Regions from separate parts of the Aliivibrio sp. S2TY2 genome, predicted to be linked through region 4. Evidence: predicted binding sites of a transcription regulator. Region 4 holds the regulator's gene; each other region holds the start of a gene.
What was found. Region 4 encodes PurR, which represses purine synthesis genes. Its sites were predicted from a motif close to TNANGNAAACGTTTNCNTNA; they were not measured.
Positions count from the first base shown of each region.

Region 1: a site for PurR is predicted at 2,113-2,132, ahead of purE (5-(carboxyamino)imidazole ribonucleotide mutase). Genes of this name have one in related genera too.
Region 2: a site for PurR is predicted at 3,410-3,429, ahead of PVK63_RS00820 (inosine/guanosine kinase). Genes of this name have one in related genera too.
Region 3: a site for PurR is predicted at 1,712-1,731, ahead of PVK63_RS05700 (NCS2 family permease). Genes of this name have one in related genera too.

Region 1 is NZ_JARACS010000004.1:508-5,551, forward strand. Features, by position in the region: gene PVK63_RS08160 (gamma carbonic anhydrase family protein) at 1-295, shown strand, start outside; gene PVK63_RS08165 (DUF1488 domain-containing protein) at 288-551, opposite strand; gene aroE (shikimate dehydrogenase) at 551-1,372, opposite strand; gene PVK63_RS08175 (Sua5/YciO/YrdC/YwlC family protein) at 1,444-2,001, opposite strand; gene purE (5-(carboxyamino)imidazole ribonucleotide mutase) at 2,201-2,686, shown strand; gene PVK63_RS08185 (5-(carboxyamino)imidazole ribonucleotide synthase) at 2,689-3,801, shown strand; gene PVK63_RS08190 (DNA topoisomerase family protein) at 3,838-4,407, opposite strand; gene PVK63_RS08195 (DUF494 family protein) at 4,417-4,890, opposite strand; gene dprA (DNA-processing protein DprA) at 4,893-5,044, opposite strand, start outside.
Region 2 is NZ_JARACS010000001.1:188,945-193,988, reverse strand. Features, by position in the region: gene gap (type I glyceraldehyde-3-phosphate dehydrogenase) at 1-871, shown strand, start outside; gene PVK63_RS00825 (D-hexose-6-phosphate mutarotase) at 1,059-1,934, shown strand; gene PVK63_RS00820 (inosine/guanosine kinase) at 2,018-3,322, opposite strand; gene PVK63_RS00815 (HI1450 family dsDNA-mimic protein) at 3,506-3,829, shown strand; gene trxC (thioredoxin TrxC) at 3,972-4,406, shown strand; gene serS (serine--tRNA ligase) at 4,493-5,044, opposite strand, start outside.
Region 3 is NZ_JARACS010000002.1:418,509-423,552, forward strand. Features, by position in the region: gene PVK63_RS05695 (nucleoside-diphosphate sugar epimerase) at 1-108, opposite strand, end outside; gene PVK63_RS05700 (NCS2 family permease) at 261-1,631, opposite strand; gene PVK63_RS05705 (M3 family metallopeptidase) at 1,893-3,743, shown strand; gene PVK63_RS05710 (CsgG/HfaB family protein) at 3,806-4,639, opposite strand; gene PVK63_RS05715 (curli assembly protein CsgF) at 4,662-5,044, opposite strand, start outside.
Region 4 is NZ_JARACS010000010.1:11,777-16,820, forward strand. Features, by position in the region: gene PVK63_RS14650 (TfoX/Sxy family DNA transformation protein) at 205-792, opposite strand; cyclic di-GMP riboswitch class I at 919-1,000, opposite strand; gene purR (HTH-type transcriptional repressor PurR) at 1,156-2,163, opposite strand; gene torD (molecular chaperone TorD) at 2,437-3,084, opposite strand; gene torR (two-component system response regulator TorR) at 3,320-4,018, shown strand; gene PVK63_RS14670 (hypothetical protein) at 4,210-5,044, shown strand, end outside.

The sequences.
Region 1 (5,044 bases), on a different contig from region 4:
TGGTAATGATGTCACTATTGGCCATAAAGTCATGCTGCATGGTTGCGTAATTGAAGATCGAGTTCTTGTTGGAATGGGAAGCATTATTCTAGACAACGCTTATATTGAAGCAGATGTAATGATTGGCGCTGGTAGTCTGGTTCCACCAAATAAACGACTGGAAAGTGGCTACCTTTATATAGGTAGCCCAGTTAAGCGAGTTCGCCCTCTATCTATAGAGGAAATAGCATCACTTAAAAAATCAGCATCAAATTACGTTGCATTTAAAAACGGCTACATAGAAGAAACTAGCTGATTTCAATTTCTCCTGAAGCATTGAACTCTTCATCTTCGATCAATGCTTCAGCTGTGTCTTCAATATCAAAACGCAAGTGATTAAAAATCTCACAGGCTTTCTCTTGACTGCAAACAGGTTCTCCGCTTTCTTCTTCAAGCCATGAGAATAAAACCAAGCAATTAATTAAGCTTCCCATTTGTTGTGCTGAAAAACGCACACACTGGTTATCCAGATCTACGGTTAAATCATCTGAAAATAGAATCGATTGATTCATTACATACCTTCTAAGTTTTTTCGTAATTCGCGTAAAATTTGTTTGCTGCCTGGACGTAGCCCTCTCCACACAGTAAAACTTTCTGCAGCTTGACCCACTAACATACCTAACCCATCATAAGCTTGGTAAGCATCGTTTTCTAATGCCCATTGGTTAAAGATAGTTTTTCCTGAACCATACATCATGTCATAGCTAATCGCACCACCAGAGAATATAACAGGATCAATTTGAGGAAGCTCTCCAGATAAACTTGCCGATGTTGAATTAATAATGACATCAAAACTCTTATTAATGTCACTCATCTCTTTTGCTTCGATCCTTCCATAAGAAGAAAACAACCCTTCAAGTTGTTTTGCTTTTTCATAAGTTCGATTAACAAGCGTAATAGAAGCTGGGTTTTGCTTTAATAAAGGAAGAATGACACCACGAGCTGCACCACCAGCACCAATTAATAAAATGTGTTTATCTTCTAAAGGTACTTGGTACTGCAATAAATCTTGAACTAACCCTTCGCCATCTGTGTTATCACCTAAAATAATGCCATCGTCCAATTTTTTAAGTGTATTTACGGCTCCTGCTAGCTTTGCTCTTTCGGTTAATTGATCGACAAACTGAAATGCTTCTTCTTTAAAAGGGACCGTTACATTACAGCCTTTTCCTTGTTGAGAAAAAAACGCGGTCACTGACTCAACAAAACCATTTATGGGTGCTTCAATTGCTGAATATTCTAAATTCTGCATTGTTTGACGAGCAAATAAGGTATGAATAAAAGGTGATTTACTGTGTTTAACCGGGTTACCAAAAACGGCATACTTATCCATGTGAAAATATTCCCTGCAATGAAAGCGCTAAATGATGTTAGTAACCTTACCTTAAACCTATCATTGATGCATTAACCCTGGCGTAGCGTATTACCTGTTTTCGCATCACGAATTTCGGTTGGTTGAGTGCGATTACCCACTTCTCCTTGAAAAATTACCACACCTGTATTTCCTAGTTGAGCTTCAACTTCGGCAACACTTCGACAAGGTTCTAATCCTGAGAGGTTAGCACTGGTTGAAGTAATGGGTTTACCAAATGCATTACAAATAGCTTTCACTTGAGGATGACCCGTTACTCTGACAGCAATACTATTAAACTGCCCAGTAACTAAAGATAATGTGGTTTCTTTAACAGGAACAATCCAAGTGACAGGACCAGGCCATGATGCTTTAATGGCATTAACTTGATCTTCTGTTAATTGTTCTAAATCTATATAAGGTAATAGTTGTTCAATAGATGCTGCAATTAAGATTAACCCTTTTTCTTTTGGTCTCTGTTTTACATCTAACAATTTTAGTAAGGCTTGCTCATTATCTGGATCACAACCAACACCAAAAACACCTTCGGTCGGATAAGCGATAACATTCCCTATGTTCAAGGCTTCTACGACTTGATTTAGATTCTTCACATTAATACCACTCTCTTCTATATATTGTATCTATTCTATTGATCTACTCAAATCACACAACTGCTTTCCTTTTTTGAATTGTCATCAATCATTAATAAGTTGAGCATTTCCTTACGCAAACGTTTTCCTTAATAAAAAATAACCGTATAATGCAGATAACTTTTCTATATTGCCAATATCTTTATTTAAGGAGTTCACAATGAAAGTCGGTATTATCATGGGTTCAAAATCAGACTGGCCAACAATGAAACTGGCCGCTGAGATGCTTGACCGCTTTAATGTGCCTTATGAGACAAAAGTGGTTTCTGCACACAGAACTCCTCAATTACTTGCCGATTATGCAACTCAAGCAAAAGATCGTGGCATTAAAGTAATTATCGCTGGAGCAGGCGGCGCTGCACACCTTCCTGGAATGGCCGCTGCATTCACAAGCGTTCCGGTTTTAGGTGTTCCAGTACAATCTCGCGCACTTAAAGGAATGGATTCATTGCTTTCAATTGTGCAAATGCCAAAAGGTATTGCTGTTGGTACGCTTGCGATAGGTGAGGCGGGAGCGGCTAATGCGGGTATTCTTGCTGCTCAAATCATTGGCACATCAAACGAAGAAGTAATGGCTGCGGTTGAAGCTTTCCGTAAAGAACAAACTGAAATGGTGTTAGAGAACCCAGACCCATCAGAGGATTAATCATGAATGTTCTTATTTTAGGTTCAGGTCAATTAGCTCGAATGATGTCTTTAGCTAGTGCTCCACTGAATATTGATGTGATCGCTTATGATGTTAATAGCCAACAAATTGTACATCCATTAACTCAACAGCCAATTGATTTATCATTAGAGCAAGCGATAAACAATGTTGATGTAATTACCGCTGAGTTTGAACATATTCCTCATCATATTCTAGATATTTGCAGTATTAGTGGAAAATTCCAACCAACGCCTGATGCAATAAAGGCGGGAGGAGATCGTCGTCTTGAGAAAAAGTTATTAGACAATGCTCATGTTGCAAACGCCAAATACCATATCATCAATACCAAACAAGACTTTCTTAATGCTATCGATACTGTAGGGATCCCTATGGTTTTGAAAAGTGCCTTAGGTGGTTATGATGGAAAGGGTCAATGGCGCTTAAAAGATCTTTCTCAAGTTGATTCTATTTGGGAAGAAATGGATGAGCTAATCAAAAACTCTCCAGATCAAGCCATGGTTGCTGAACAATTTATTCCATTTAACCGTGAAGTTTCACTTATTGGCGCTCGTAATAAAAACGGTCAAATGGTGACTTACCCACTGACTAAAAATGTTCATGTCGATGGAGTTTTGGCTTTATCAACCGCATTAGAAGGCACCAGTGAGTTGCAAGAACAAGCCGATCGTATGTTTACTGCTATCGCAGATGAGCTTAATTATATCGGAGTGCTTGCTATTGAGTTTTTCGATGTAGACGGAAAGTTACTTGTAAATGAAATCGCGCCACGAGTTCATAACTCTGGACATTGGACTCAGCAAGGTACTGATGTTTGCCAATTTGAAATGCACATTCGAGCAGTATGCAACTTACCATTAACAGGCAATGAATTACTTCGCTCAACAGCGATGATTAATATTTTAGGTGAAGATAGCTTACCAGATGAAATATTAACAATGCCGAATTGCCATATTCATTGGTATGGAAAAGAGAAGCGAGCGGGTAGAAAAATGGGCCATATTAACGTGTGTGCCGACTCTCCTGAAATGCTACAAAAAGAGCTTTCTAAACTTGCGAATATTTTAGATAAACAAGCCTTTAAAGCTCTTTCTTAAATCTTAGGTATGAGTAACTTAATACTAGTGATTAAGTTACTCTGCTTGGTTCTGAACTTCGGCACACTTTTTATCTGCACAAATGAGTCGTACCCCTACTGCTGTTTCTTTTTTTAGCAGCAACTCAAAACCACATTTTTGACAACACCCTTGTTGCGGCTCTAAATTGACAGCAAAACGACAGGCCGGATAAGCGTCACACGCATAAAATGATTTACCAAAACGTGACTGTTTTTCATGCAACAAGCCTTTTTTGCAACTCGGGCATTCAATCAACTCTTTTGGTTCTTCCTTTTTCTGCTCTAATGATTCAATGTGCGTACATATGGGATAAGTAGAACAACCGATAAACATTCCATATCGACCTTGCCTTAATACTAACTCATTTTCACACTCAGGACATGGGATCCCCAGCTCTTTAACTATATGACCATCATTACTTTTTAATGGGCGAATATAGTCGCATTCAGGATAATTTTGGCACCCCAAAAATGGACCTCGTTTACCATAACGGATCATAAGTTCACCGCTACATTCCGGACAACTTTGATGCTCTAGCGCGTGTTCGTGAGCTTGAAATAATTGCTTATCTATTTTCCCAGACATTCAAAAACCTTAATGCGTAATGCCTACATCTGCAGTATAAAGCAGCTCTTCCATCTGCGTATAAGCACTCTCTTGACCTGGAACATTGAACAACACCATTAGCACGACCCATTTCAAATCGTCCAAAGAAAGATCCTCTGTTTCTAATGCCATTACCTGTTCGATGACCATTTCTCTCGTTTCACTTGTCAGAACTTTAATTTGCTCTAAAAAAAGTAAAAAACCACGACAAGCAGTGTCAATTCCATCAATTTCTTGTTGAGTATACACGCGCATTGACGTTGATGTACTTGGTTCTATGTGCGTATAAGAATCCGATTCTTGTAGACGAGCTAAGTCTTCTAACCAATCAAGTGCTTTATAAATAGCCTCTTGGTGAAAGCCTGCTTTTAATAATTCTTCTTCAAGTTTTTCTTGTTCTACGTTTAGTTCAACATCACTATGGATATATGTTTCAAATAGATACATAAGAACATCCATCATGGCTAGCCCCTCCGCTTTTTAATGTAACCCCCTGGGACTGCAGCGATGAAACCTTGCAACTCTAATTCAAGTAATTGCATCATGATTTCATGTACAGGCATCTGACACCGCTCTGCGATTATATCAACAGGCGTCGCCTCACTGCCTACGGTAG
Region 2 (5,044 bases), on a different contig from region 4:
TTACATGCTTAAGTACGATTCAACTCACGGCCGTTTCAACGGTACAGTTGAAGTTGTAGACGGTAACCTAGTAGTAAACGGCAAAACTGTACGTGTAACTGCTGAGCGTAACCCTGAAGATCTTAAGTGGGATGCAATCAATGTTGACGTTGTAGCTGAAGCTACTGGTCTTTTCCTAGACGACGAAACTGCTCGTAAGCACATCACTGCTGGCGCGAAAAAAGTAGTTCTAACTGGTCCTTCTAAAGACGCTACTCCAATGTTCGTAATGGGCGTTAACCACGCTTCTTACGCTGGTCAAGACATCGTTTCTAACGCTTCTTGTACTACTAACTGTCTAGCACCTGTTGCTAAAGTTCTTAACGACAAGTTCGGTATCGAATCTGGTCTTATGACTACAGTTCACGCTACTACAGCAACTCAAAAAACTGTAGATGGTCCTTCTGCTAAAGACTGGCGTGGTGGCCGTGGTGCTTCTCAAAACATCATCCCATCTTCAACTGGTGCTGCTAAAGCTGTAGGCGTTGTTCTTCCTGAACTAAACGGCCTTCTAACTGGTATGGCTTTCCGTGTACCAACTGCTAACGTTTCTGTAGTTGACCTAACAGTTAACCTAAAAACTGCTGCATCTTACGAAGCTATCTGTGCTGCTATGAAAGAAGCATCTGAAGGCGAGCTTGCTGGCGTTCTAGGTTACACAGACGAAGCTGTTGTTTCTCAAGACTTCATCGGCGAAACACAAACTTCAGTATTTGATGCTGCAGCTGGTGTTGCTCTAACTGACAAATTCGTTAAAGTTGTATCTTGGTACGACAACGAAATCGGTTACTCAAACAAAGTTCTTGACCTAATCGCTCACATCTCTAAGTAAGCATTAGTATAGACTTTCTTTGAAAGCTAACTTAAAAGGTTTTGTATCTTTTAAGAATGAAAGGCGACTTAATTGTCGCCTTTTTTGTACCTGTTATTTAAACAAAAGTACCTATTCCTTTTCTCGATCATTATTCCGTTATTCCTACCTGAAAAAGAATATGTATTTATTATTTTAGGAGTTATCCATGAACATTACTCACCTTCCAACCATCAGTGTGTTATCTGATAGCGTTACTATTGCTCAACTTGATGATGTTAAGATCGTACGCATTATTCATGACAAAGCAGAAGCGGCTATTTCATTACATGGTGGACATGTACTGTCTTTCACTCCAAAAGGCCAAGATGACCTTATCTGGATGAGTAAAGAAGCTATCTTTAACCCTGAAAAAGCCATTCGCGGTGGTGTACCTGTTTGCTGGCCTTGGTTTGGCCGTATCGCCAACCCTGCCCACGGCTTTGCTCGCAATAGTACTTGGACATTAATAGAACACCGTGAAAACGAAAATGGGGTGATGGTGGTTCTTGGTTTAGAAGCTTCAGAAGAAACCAAAGCTATTTGGCCATTTGAATTTGAAGCTCGCTTAACAGTAGAAATTGGCGATCAGCTAACGATTACTCTTGATGCAAAAAATACAGATGATAAAGCGTGGAACTGCTCAGGAGCATTACACACGTACCTAAATGTTGCTGATATTAACACCACAACAATTACCGGTATGGGATCAAGCTATATTGATGGCTTACTGGAAGGGAAAATATGTTCGGGCGGTGATACATTATCAATTAATGCGGCGGTTGACCGTGTTTACACTCAGCCAGAAAATACCGTCCTAATCTCTGATACACAACGTACATTGTCTGTTACTAATTCAGGGCACAATGCCGCGGTTATCTGGAATCCGTGGGCTGAAGGCGCTGAATCTATGGGTGACATGAACAATGATGGTTATCAAACGATGGTGTGTGTTGAATCAACCTATCATGCTGCAAGTCTAGAAACAGCTAAAGTAATTCAACCTAATGAATCATTTGTGTTAAGTACAACAATTAACGCTTAATCTTAAAGCCATAAACAAAAAACGGAAGCACTAAGGCTTCCGTTTTTTATATCATCTATTTTAATAGTAAGCAGATGCTGAAATTATCTTTCCCAGTACGACTCTTCTAACGAATCTTCACGCTCTGGTAAACCACGAGATAAACGTGGTGAATGTTGCGCTAATACTTCAAAGCTTACACGGTTTGAGTACTTACATACTTGAGAAAACGAAGAGTATGTTAGGTATGAGTGCTGATGCTTACTTGAATTAGGTACATTATTACGGTGATAATGGTTTGCTGCCATATCATGTAATAAAGCCGACAACGCACCATCGCCTGCCCCATTGGTATTCTTGATTTTTTCAGGGCCGCCCATGTATGGTGAGATATGGGAATACACCTTCATTGGATTTTCACAGCTGTCTTTAATTGCAGGACGGCTAAACTCAAATTGGTTAAATTCTGGAATAGTACCTGGAAGTAATGGTAATGAAGTCTCACGCTTCGCTTCATCCTCTGTATAACCTGCCATATAAAGCCCTACAGGGCCCGCGGTACATAATACAAGATCAACCCACTCAAGTGCTTTATCTGCTGCTTCTAGAGGATCTGATGCGCCTGTAAGGGCTTCACCTTCTTCTTCATTCATAGCAACAACGGTTACATGATCGTTTAAGAAATCACGCCAGTATTGTGGATCATCTTGAACCACAAATTTAGTACCCATGGTCAACACCACTGGTACATCATATTTTTTAGCGTACTCAATCGCTTTCATTGTTGCTTCTGGCATTGGATCACCATCTTTACAACGAACTAAATAAGCAGTCAGTACTAACGCAGATGCGTTTTTAAAGATTTTCTCTGGAATACTTTCTGAACGAAGCTGGTTCATATCGCCTTCGCTGATCGCAAACGTGCGTTCACCGTCTTGACTAATAAGTGCAAAACAGCGTCCAATCGCACCCGGAACAGGTTGAAGGTAGTTCAAATCCATTCGGCTAGACGTATTACATAAGTAGCGATATGAATAGCTACCAATATGAATGTCTTCACTCATCACACCTAACAGAGTTGATTTATCATCAGCGAGTACTGAATAGTTGTGAAGTGTATTACCAATCGTACCACCAGCGAATTCGTTGGTGATCATGTTGTTATCTTTAAGCTCATTATAAAGCATTTCCGCTTTATCATTATCGATAACCAGTGAGTGTCCTTTACTCAAGCCATACTTCTCAATAAAAGCATCGTCAATTCGAGCTTCAATATCCACTAACGTTTGATCAATACCGATAATGTGCGTACGCGACATTTTTTTGGTTTCTTGAGCTTGGCTAACTAATGGATCACGAGCGTGAACTGGAAAATAATGCTTGGATTTACGCTGACCTGGAAATTTCATAAAATAATCATTCAACTGGCTAATGGAAGAAGTGCGAAGTTTAGCCGCTCAATAACTCTGCCGCAACTACTGATATTAGCCTCAATGAAAGGCAAACGTTTGCTCTTTCTATTTGTTTATACTTCTAGCCTTACTAAGGCCATTCATGATAATTTATCTGTGTATTTTTTAAAGGTAACCACCATGACAACTGAACTAATTAGCTATGATGACGTAATCGAAGTCGCTTACGATATTTTCCTTGAAATGGCTCAAGACAACCTTGAACCAGCTGATGTTGCATTATTTACTCTACAATTTGATGATCGCGGCGCTGCTGAAGTTGTTGATACTCGTGATGATTGGGCTGGACACGTTGGCTTTGAAGTTAATGGCGAAGTATACACGGAAGTTCTCATTGGCTTAGTCAATGAAGAATCAGACGTATTGGATGATGTATTTGCTCGTATGCTAGTCAGCCGTGATCCTGAACACAAATTCTGCCACATGTTATGGAAACGTGATTAATTTTATCGTTCGTCTTTAACGACTAAGGAGCATTCATTTGCTCCTTTTTTATTATCCTCTCTCATTGAATCTCTTACTTTACACCCCCATTATTTCTTTATGCTCACAAACTGCTTATTGCAGAAAATAATAAAGGAATACCATGTCTCAATTTCAATCTAGATGCCCATCATGCAATGGACTCAACCGCCTTCCTATTGAACGCATTAATGACACGGCTACGTGTGGTCGCTGTAAAGAACACCTATTAGATGGAAAGCCGCTAGAAGGTACCACTGATAATCTTGCTGCTTTAATGAATAGTGATAAACCTGTTGTTATCGACTTCTGGGCCCCGTGGTGTAATCCATGCGTTGGATTCTCTCCGGTATTTGAAGACGTTGCTGCCGAACGCAATGGCCAAATTCGCTGTGTAAAAGTAAATACGGAAGCCCAACAACAAATTGCCGCACAATATCAGATCCGCTCTATCCCTACGATCATGGTCTTTAAGAATGGCCAACGTGTAGATATGATTAATGGTGCATTACCAAAAGGTCAATTTGATCAGTGGCTAAATCAAGCACTGCTTAAATAATGTAAATAGCAGACAAACAAAAGCCGCTGTATGACTTAACATACAGCGGCTTTTTAATGTTTATCTAGTCTATTTTATAGAACAGATTAACCGATGAATTCTACACCGTTCATGTACTTACGTAGTACTTCAGGGATAGCAATCTTACCATTAGCTTGTTGGAAGTTCTCTAGGATAGCAACCATTGTACGACCTACTGCAAGACCTGAACCGTTCAGTGTGTGAACTAATTCTGGTTTCTTCTCGCCTTGACGACGGAAACGCGCTTGCATACGACGAGCTTGGAAATCCCACATGTTTGAACAAGAAGAGATCTCACGGTACGTTTCTTGTGCTGGAACCCATACTTCTAAATCATAAGTTTTACGAGAACCGAAGCCCATATCACCTGTACAAAGTACTACTTTACGGTATGGAAGCTCTAGAAGTTGAAGTACTTTCTCAGCATGACCTGTTAGCTCTTCAAGCGCTGCCATTGAATCTTCTGGTTTCGTAATTTGAACTAATTCAACTTTGTCGAATTGGTGCATACGGATAAGGCCACGAGTATCACGACCGTAAGAACCCGCTTCAGAACGGAAACATGGTGTGTGAGCCGTCATTTTCAGAGGTAAATCAGCTTCTTCAGTAATTGTGTC
Region 3 (5,044 bases), on a different contig from region 4:
GACACTGTATACGCGGCTTATATCGTCACTCTTCAATGCAAAGTTCAATAAATGGTTCCCTATGAGACCGGTAGATCCCGCAATAATAATCGATGTTGGATTAGACATAATTTACTTCTTAAGCCGTTATTACTGATACTTTTAGCCTAACCCTTAATGGCCAAGCTGTCTTGTTTTTATATAAAAAAAGCCAGCGAACTCTCTCACTGGCTTCTAAAAATGTTAATTTCAGTGCAATTACGCTTCTCGGAATGGAACGATTAAATAGCCCAACCACCCACATAGAATACAATTAAAGCAACAGTAATAGAGACAATACCCACATTCAGCTTCTTAAGCTCGCCAGCAAATACACGGCCAACAACAAGCGTCGTAAAACCAATCATGATACCCGTTACGATGTTGGCAGAAAGAATAATGAATACCGCACAAACAAGGCCAGATAATGCATCTACCGAATCTTCAAAATCCAGCTTCGACACGTTACTTAGCATCAGTAAGCCAACGTACATCAGTGCAGGAGCCGTTGCGTAAGTAGGAACTAAGTAACTAACTGGCGATAAGAAGATCATCACTAAGAACAACACACCAACAACCGTTGCTGTAAGGCCTGTTTTACCACCCGCTGCAGTACCTGCTGCAGATTCAATATAAACAGCCGCTGGTGCACCACCAACAAGACCAGCCACCATTGAACTTGCAGAATCTGCAGTTAAGGCTTTACCGCCATCAATGATCTTGCCATCTTTATCTAGTAAGTTCGCTTGACCAGCTAACGCACGAATTGTACCTGTTGCATCAAATACCGCTGTCATAACCAAAGCAATAACAACAGGAAGAATCGCAGGTGTTAATGCCCCCATGATATCCATAGAACCAATTAACGAACTGCCATCTGCGGTTTCTAAACTCGGTAAAGCAAAAAAGCCATTGTAAGTTACGCTTGGATCGAAGATTAAGCCGATAACGGAAATAGCCACAATCACCAACAGAATACCACCAGGAACACGCTTCTTCTCTAAACCAAAAATAGCAGCAAGACCAAGAACAGACATGATCACAGAGAACGACTTAATGTCACCTAACATAATAGGTAGGCCTGCGTGTGCATTTTTTACGATTAAGCCTGTACCATCCGCAGCAATCAGCAATAAGAACAGACCAATACCAATACCAGTACCGTGAGCAATACCTGATGGCAGGTTATTTAAGATCCACTGACGAACGCCTGTCACCGTAATAAGCGTAAACAAAGCCCCCATGATAAATACAGCACCAAGCGCAACCGGAATACTCACCCCTTGCCCTAACACCAGACTAAACGCGGTAAATGCCGTTAATGAAATAGCACAGCCAATCGCCATTGGAAGATTTACCCATAACCCCATTAGCAATGAACCAAATGCCGCTACTAAACAGGTAGCAACAAATACAGCACCGGTATCAAACCCTGCGGCACCTAACATGCTTGGCACAACGATAACCGAGTAAACCATCGCTAAAAATGTCGTTAGACCTGCGATCATTTCTGTTTTCACGCTGCTGCCACGCTCAGAGATCTTAAAAAAGCCATCAAGTTTTTTATCTAAATTAGATTGTGGTGCCGTACTCTGTACATTGCTCTGCGACATTAGAACATTCCTTAAAATAGGTAACCGTAAGTGGAGTTAATTTTCTGCGCGCATTTTTGCATAAACTGAGAGAAATATAAATAAGCAATCGTTACCGTCTCAGTATTGCAATGAGTTACTGTAAAATATTCTAATTTTTTATAACATCTTAAAATCTGATCCTAACCTTTAAATAAACGAGCTTTTTAAAGCCTACTTATAACTTGTATCTTATCTGTGTCATAATTCATCTCCTACAAGTCTGTATTTAAAGGGAAGAAAATGACTGCTACTGCTTATCTTAATGACTTAAACCAACGTTATTTATCAATTCATCGCACTAAAGAAAACTTCTTTTGGGACACCTATATGGGGTTAAGTGATGATCACCAAGGCTCTACTGAGGCCGAGACTTCATGGACTAAATTTTTAAGTAATGCAGAGCAAATAACTGCAATTAAAGAACAAATCACTCTTGCAGACACAATAGAAAATATCGAAGAAAAAAAACAAACTCTAATTGGGTTAGCGGGGTGGTTAGACACTTTTGAATCTCATGCAATTGAATCTGAACAAGCTCAAACTCTAAAGTCAGAGTTAATTAAGTTTGAAGCTGGGCTGTTTGAGAAAAAACAAAAACACACCATGACGTATGTGAACGAAGAAGGAAAAACAGTTGAAGGTTCTCTTCCTGTGCTCGCTTCTGTTGTTCGCACTAGCTCTGATGAAAATACCCGCCAGTCTGCACACCAAGCGTTTCTTGGCTTAGAGCAATGGCTATTACAAAACGGATTTATTGAATTAATTAAACTACGCAACAAATTTGCTCGATCTCAAGGTTTTGATACTTTCTTTGATTACTCAGTAACCAAAAAAGAGAAAATGAGTGCAGATGAACTGTTTGCCATTTTGGATGATTTTGAAATCCGTACTCGTGATTGTAATCAAACCAGTTTAAATCAACTCGCCTCAGATAAAGGCGATAATGCGTTACTGGCTCATAACTTTGTATTCTCGTTTGCTGGCGATGTCATGCGTGAATTAGACCCTTATGTGCCGTTTTCTAAATCGCTGCGTCGTTGGGTTGAATCATTCGGACGCTTAAACATCGAATTCTCTGGCGCAGAATTAACCCTTGATTTATTGGATCGTAAAGGCAAATACCCAAATGGTTTCTGTCATGGTCCTATCCCTTCTTTTTATGATGAAAAAGGTGAATGGGTTGCTGCAAAAGTAAACTTCACTAGTAACGCTAAACCAGACCAAATAGGCAGTGGTTATGATGGTATGAACACCTTATTCCATGAGGGCGGGCATGCTGCACATTTCTCTAATGTAAAAATGAATGCTCCGTGTTTCTCACAAGAGTTTGCACCAACATCAATGGCCTATGCTGAAACACAATCTATGTTCTGCGACAGCCTATTAGAAGATGCCGATTGGCTAAAACAGTATGCTCTCGATGCCGATGGCAATTCAGTTCCTGATTCAATAATCAAAGCGATGATCGACAGCAAACAACCTTTCCGTGCATACCAAGAGCGCAGTATTCTTGTTGTTCCTTATTTTGAACGAGCGCTTTATCAATTATCGGATGAAGAGTTAACGCCAGAAAATATTACGGCACTGGCTCGTGCAACAGAGAAGAACATTCTTGGCCTAGCGTGCAGCCCACGTCCATTAATGGCAATCCCACACTTGGTTTCTGATGAAGCCGCTTGCGCATACCATGGTTATTTACTTGCGCACATGGCGGTATATCAAACTCGTGCTTATTTTACAGAGAAATTTGGTTACTTAACCGACAACCCTAAGATTGGTCCATTATTAACAAAACATTATTGGAATGCCGGTAACAGCGTTAGCCATAATGAGTCAATTATTGCTTTAACTGGTGAAGGTTTTAACGCAAAGTATCTCGCTGATAAGTGTAATTTATCGGTTGAAGAGGCATGGAAGTCGGAGCAAGAGAAGATCGCAGAATTAGCTTCTCGAAGTCAAGCCGAGGTAGCGCCATTAAACGCTTCTATCACTATTATTGATGGCGCTAAAACGCTAGCAAGCAATACAGATTCAAACGCAAAAATGTGTGATGACTTTGAGGCCTATATTATGGAAACATACGGTCGTTAATATAGATAAGTAATCCGTTTATCATCACATAATGGTAAACGGATTACCTCACAATGCCGGCATTATAATACTTGGTGAGTTTCTGAAGCGTATTTAATGAAAATAGGATTGTCTTTACTGTCTTGATTTTCTGGACGCCACAGCCCTTCCTCTATTCCTTTCACAATTAAGTGAATAACAGCAGAATCAATCGCTGACATTAAGGCGATATTTACAGGCTCGTTGTTGGTATAACCTAGCTCAACCTCTAACAACTCCTTGTAATCTACAAACCGAAAAGCACCTGCTGATACTTCATAAGACAATATGGTTTTACTGGTTGTGACACTCGTTAAAATCTTACCGCTACGCACATCAACCGCTCGAATATTTACCGTCACTTGATCCGCTCTATATTGCCCTGAACCTCCAATACCTAAGTATCTAGCCCCTGCACCACCTGTTTTAATATTTGAATCATACGCTACGATTCCCCCCTCAATCATAACATTTGCAGATAATAAAGATGGAAGCGTAGAACCATGATTAGAAATCGATTCTTGCTTTTTTTGAGCCGCTCTAATAATTTTTCTTTCCGTTAATAAGTTTTGCAATCCTTGACGCTCTAGCGGGTGAAACCATTCTGAGTCCAGTAATGCCATCGTTAAAAGCGCTGTCCCACCTTGTGGTACTGCCGTTGAGAAGTTACTGTTTGGTTGTGGTTTATACTGTCCCGTTTGGTCTCTAAAATCATATACAGAGACAAAAATTTTCCCTCTTGGTTTAGGTAAAGAAATAAGGTCTACATAGCTCGCACCGCGCTGCATTAATGTTGGCGATTCTGAAGTTTCAGGCACGTCAATAGAATTAGAACAACCCGAGATAATAAAAAGTAATAATAATATTGAATATTTCATTGCTGATTCCTTAGCTTAGAAATTAATCGGGAGTAAGACCACTCACTTGTATTTCTGAGGTTTCACCGGTTTCTTTGTCTACAATCTGAATCAGTAAAGCGCCAGAATCATCAACAATGTTTAATATAAAATCATCCGTAATAAGCTGTCCTGTATTACCATTACCTACATCCGCTAATAGCTGACTTATTAGACGAGATTCCAAACTAGAAGTGAGGCGATCTAGTGCCGATTCTTGCTCAAATAATGAATCATCTTGCGGACCTTTATAATCATTAATTGCATTAGCACCAGCAAAAAGGTGCGATGTATTTAATGGGTTTCCACCAAAATTAGGATTCACAGGTGTGTACACTAATTCACTGGCTTGGCTTAACGGTATAAAGCTAGCTATTATGATGAAAA
Region 4 (5,044 bases):
ACTATATAGGATATATGAATAATCGAGAAAAGAATAGAGCATTTACATAAAAGTTAAATTAATGTAAGTGGTATGCGCTATTTTTAGGTTTGTCGTGTAATTAAGCGAATATAGCTTAGGGGAGAGTATGAAATATAGCTCTTTATTGTCGAATAAAGAGCTGTATTTACTATTCAGAAGTAAACTGAGATAGAGTGAATTATTCTATAACTGCTTTCTTAATTCATCTCTGGTATCAGATGAAATAACAGACCAGTGAGTACCTTTAATCGCACCTTCAAGAGACCAAAGTAATTCATCGCTCACACTGCTAGAGTGCGTTTGCTGAATGGCTTTGTATGCGTTAACTGACCCTGTATCACGAAGTTCTTCAACAGTATTAATACCTGCCTTTTTAAGCATTCGTTCTGTTGCTAATCGTAAATTTGGTAGGTCTTTAATTCGAGATGGACCTTCTGATTTCTGTTTTTCTTTATCTTTTTTAGCGACATCTAGAGCGATAACCGCTTGTAATAAGATTGAATCAGGTTCTTTCCAACATTCTGCTGAAATTGCAAAATATTTGGTCACAACAGGAAAACCACGTTTTTTATAAACGTATGGTTCAAATCCTTGCTCTTTAAATAAGTTGATAGTGTCATCACTTGCTCTTAAATGCAGCTTATCTTGAACGACAAGTGCGAACATAGTGCTGTCGATAAATATACCGAAACCACCAAACATAGAACGTGAAGTGATCTTTCCTAGAGAGGAGAGGAGACGGAGTGATTCTTTTAGTACTGGTTTATCCATTGCAATAATTCTCGGTTAGTAAGTCTATGTCACTAAACAACTGAGCCCGAGGAAATAGTAGCAAGTTCAAAATATAGAATTGTTATTTTAAAGTAAAAATTAACAATGCATAAAAGAATACTTGCCATCGGCAACCCCGCTACCCTATATAAAACTTAGGCCGGAAGCTTTGCGTCCTGCACTTTCGCACAGTTTGCCCTGTTCGTGACTTTGGATGATGATATAGCAATCAATAAGTCAAGAGACCAAAAAAAATCAAAAGTGTGATCTTGCTCCATAAAATTAACGTCATTTTTGTTAAGTTGGTTCAACTTTTCCTTGAAAATGACGTTGATTGTTCTTGTTTTGTAAATTTAAACTTTATTATTTAGTCTTATCAAAAACACTATTTCGAGATACTACTTCAGGCTGCATTTCAAAAATACGACGCTCGTGATGTTTATCTTTTATACGCTCTAATAAAATTTCAACCGCAGTTTTTCCGACTCTTCGCTTAGGTTGATGAATTGTAGTGAGTGGTGGAGAGAAATAAGCAGATAACTCAATATTATCATATCCAATCACTGAGATATCTTCAGGTACACGTAAACCAGACTGTTTAATTCGACTAATCGCGGCTAATGCCATAATGTCATTGAAACAGAATATAGCTGTTGGCTGTTTGTCCATTGCGATTAGTTTATCTATCGCTTTAGCTGCAGAAGCACATTCAAAATCACCTTCTAAAATCCAATTTGGATTAAAGGCTAATCCTGCCTCTTCATGTGCACGTTTAAAACCATGGATTCGCTCATTACATGTAGCTTTATCCGCTTGACCAGTAATGCATGCGATTTCAGTATGACCTTTTTCAATCAAATGTTTAGTCGCTAAGTAACCACCTTTTTCTGAATTATCAATGATTTTATCTGTGTGTGGGCTGTCTGGGCCCCAGTCCATGATAACCATAGGTAGTTCGGTGTTTTTCTCAAGAAGAGCAAGAAGTTGCTCATTTAGATCAGAACACATAACAAGTAAGCCATCTACTCGTTTCTCTGCCAGCATACGGATGTAATGTTTTTGCTTTTCTAGATCACCTTCGGTATTACACATAAACAATGTGTAGCCTTGCTTGTAACAGTAATTTTCAACACCGTGCATTACTTCTGCAAAAAAAGGATTGAATGATTGCGTTACTAGCATACCGATAGTTCGTGTTGTGTTGCATTTTAAACTACGAGCTACGGCACTTGGTGCGTAATTTAATTCGTCAACAGCTTCCCACACGCGTTTTTGTGTTGCTTCAGCGACGAAGCGAGTTTTATTTATTACGTGAGATACGGTTGTTGTTGATACCGCTGCTAATTTTGCAACGTCTTTAATTGTAGCCATATTTAAGCCTTAACATAGTTAAATAAGGGGCTATTTATGTTCCAACAAAATAGGTGTTGCTCTTTTAAAGAACTGATGGAAGATAAATAGGCCCTGATAAATGAAAAAAACCGCTAAAAATGCGGCTTTTATTTAATGTTTTAATTTTATCGTTTGCGTACACATACTATAGGTAAAGTATAGTGCAAACAATTATTGATTTCATAAATTCTAGTTGTAATCTGATTTATATCACGTACTTGTTAATTTATATCATCAAAATGAGTGACTCAATTACTCACCAGTAAGGAATGCAGCATCTAACTGTAAGAACGTCACTAAGAAATGTGTAACCGCTGCGTAGAAGCCGAAGTCATCTCGCTCTTGGCAGATTTGGCTAAAGCGTGGTGTCCATGATAAGAGTTGCTCATTAATGAAGTTTAACTGAGCGGCCATGTAAGCTTCAAATTCTTCTTCAGAAGCTTGTTGGTTTGTCATTACGATTAAATTACCAAGAAAATCAAGTTCAATGGCAATGTGATCGGCAGGCTCATTAAATTCAGCTTTTTGTGCGATGTTATATTTCTCTAATAGTGCACGCATTTCTTGTGCTGGTTTTGCATTCAAAAGACCTGATTTATCAAGGTATAGTGATGCATAAGGTAGGGCACTGCTTTTATCTGAACCTAAAAAAGCTTGGCAAAAGTCGGCAGAAAGTTCAAGTTGTGCGTCTTCACGTTTTTGTAATTGATTTAACTTTTCAATTAGAGCACTCACTGAGCTAGATAATTCTGCGGTTTCAGCTAAGTTTGATAAAAATGTACGAACTTCAAAGCTATTGTATTCTTCTAATTGTTCTGCGGTTAATTCGCTTGTTAATAAACTTGACAGCCACCAGTAAATTTCAGCGCGTTGTTCGTTAAATGCAGTCAATTCGTTCATGTATTCGTCACTCCAAAAAATTTATATGGGAATTGTACTGGATAAGTGTGAAAAGGAATAGCACCTATCATTAACAGCGTGTATAAATATATATGTAAAGATTAAAGCCGGATTTTGGTTAAGATTTGTTTTGAATCAAACAAATCACAGATATATCAATTGAAAATTGGCATTATTACAAAATATGAATAGAATAAGATAAGAACCATCCAAATAACCATAAAAAGAGAAAATTATGAGCTATCACATTTTAGTTGTTGAAGACGAAGTGGTAACTCGCTCTAAACTTGTAGGCTATTTTGAAGCCGAGGGATATCAAGTGAGCGAGGCTGAAACAGGTGCAGAAATGCGAACTATTTTGGCTGAACAAAAAGTTGATTTAATTATGCTTGATATAAACCTACCAGGAGAGGATGGTTTATTGTTGGCACGCGAACTGCGTAGCCAATCTAATATTGGTATTATTCTTGTTACAGGACGAACTGATAGTATTGATCGAATCGTAGGCTTGGAAATGGGTGCTGATGATTACGTCACTAAACCTGTTGAGCTACGTGAACTTTTAGTCCGAGTTAAAAACTTATTTTGGCGTATGTCATTAGCTAATGAACCGGCAGAGTTAGATGAATCAAATGTAGTTCGTTTTGGCGAGTGGACATTTGATATTCAACGTCGAGCATTATCAAATAATGGTGAGCCAGTAAAATTAACAAAAGCAGAATATGAGTTGTTAGTTGCGCTGTCGTCATATCCTAATACCGTTCTATCACGTGAGCGTATTTTGAATATGATAAGTCATCGAGTAGATGCACCAAATGACAGAACAATTGATGTATTGATCCGTAGAATGCGTGCAAAAATGGAAATGGACCCTAAAAACCCACAAATTTTTGTTACTGTTCATGGCGAAGGCTATATGTTTGCAGGAGATTAACCTCTCCTAAGTTATTTTTATTTTATCAAAAGCCACTCAGAATTTGAGTGGCTTTTTTTATTGCCTATTTAGTTGTCAATATAATTAGTGACTCATCTATAAGAAAAGCTGATTAAAAATGTTTTTTATAATAAAATAAGCCTAGAGTGCTTGCGCTTGTCTATTCAAACATAATTATTAATAGGTTTAGGATGAAACAATATTTCAAAGTGGCAGTGATTGCCTCAGCATTAGTTGGTGTGGTGGGTTGTCAAAGTACTGGTGGGGAAACCTCAGCAGTCTCGGTTGAACAGAATAAAAATACGCCATCAATAGCAACATTTGATGCACTTCAGAAGCAATATTCACTGGATAAAACGACGTTTGATTCAGTTTCTGAGTTCCAAATTTATTCAGAGTCTACTTATGCCTCTATGATGGATGAATGGCTAGAAGCGAAAGAGATTTTCTTAGAAATCGAAAAAGAGCCAGGTTTAATTAATGAAGAGTACTCAATGTTCTCTTCAGGTTCTTATGCGGCTAAATATATGTCATTAGTAACCAATGCGGATGCACAATTTAATAAACTAAAAAGCTACAAAGAAAATGCAGATATCGTGCTGTCTGATGCAATCGCTCAGATGACTTATATCAATTCAATTGATGTGCAACGCTATTACCCTCAGGAGTTTGCTAACCTAAATAAACAATACAAAGCTTTATTTGTTACGGTTATCGAAGATGATATTGCTGAAGCACAAACAGAGCAGGCTTCTTTCCTGACTAAAGCTAAAGTGACGGAAATCAAAACGACACTGAAAATTCATGTTGAGCCATTAGAAAAAGAGTTTTCAATATTATCAAGTAAAGGTTTTAAAGCCATTGCACCCATTAGCTATGGGCAAACAAAAGCAGAATTAGACAAAACAAAAAAAGCGGTTCAAGCGAACAATCGTGATCAGGCACTGATTGCGGATGTAGTTGCTAAAACACGTTTTCAGATTGATCATTTAAAAAATATGGCAGCTGAAGTTAAGTTATTGAAAG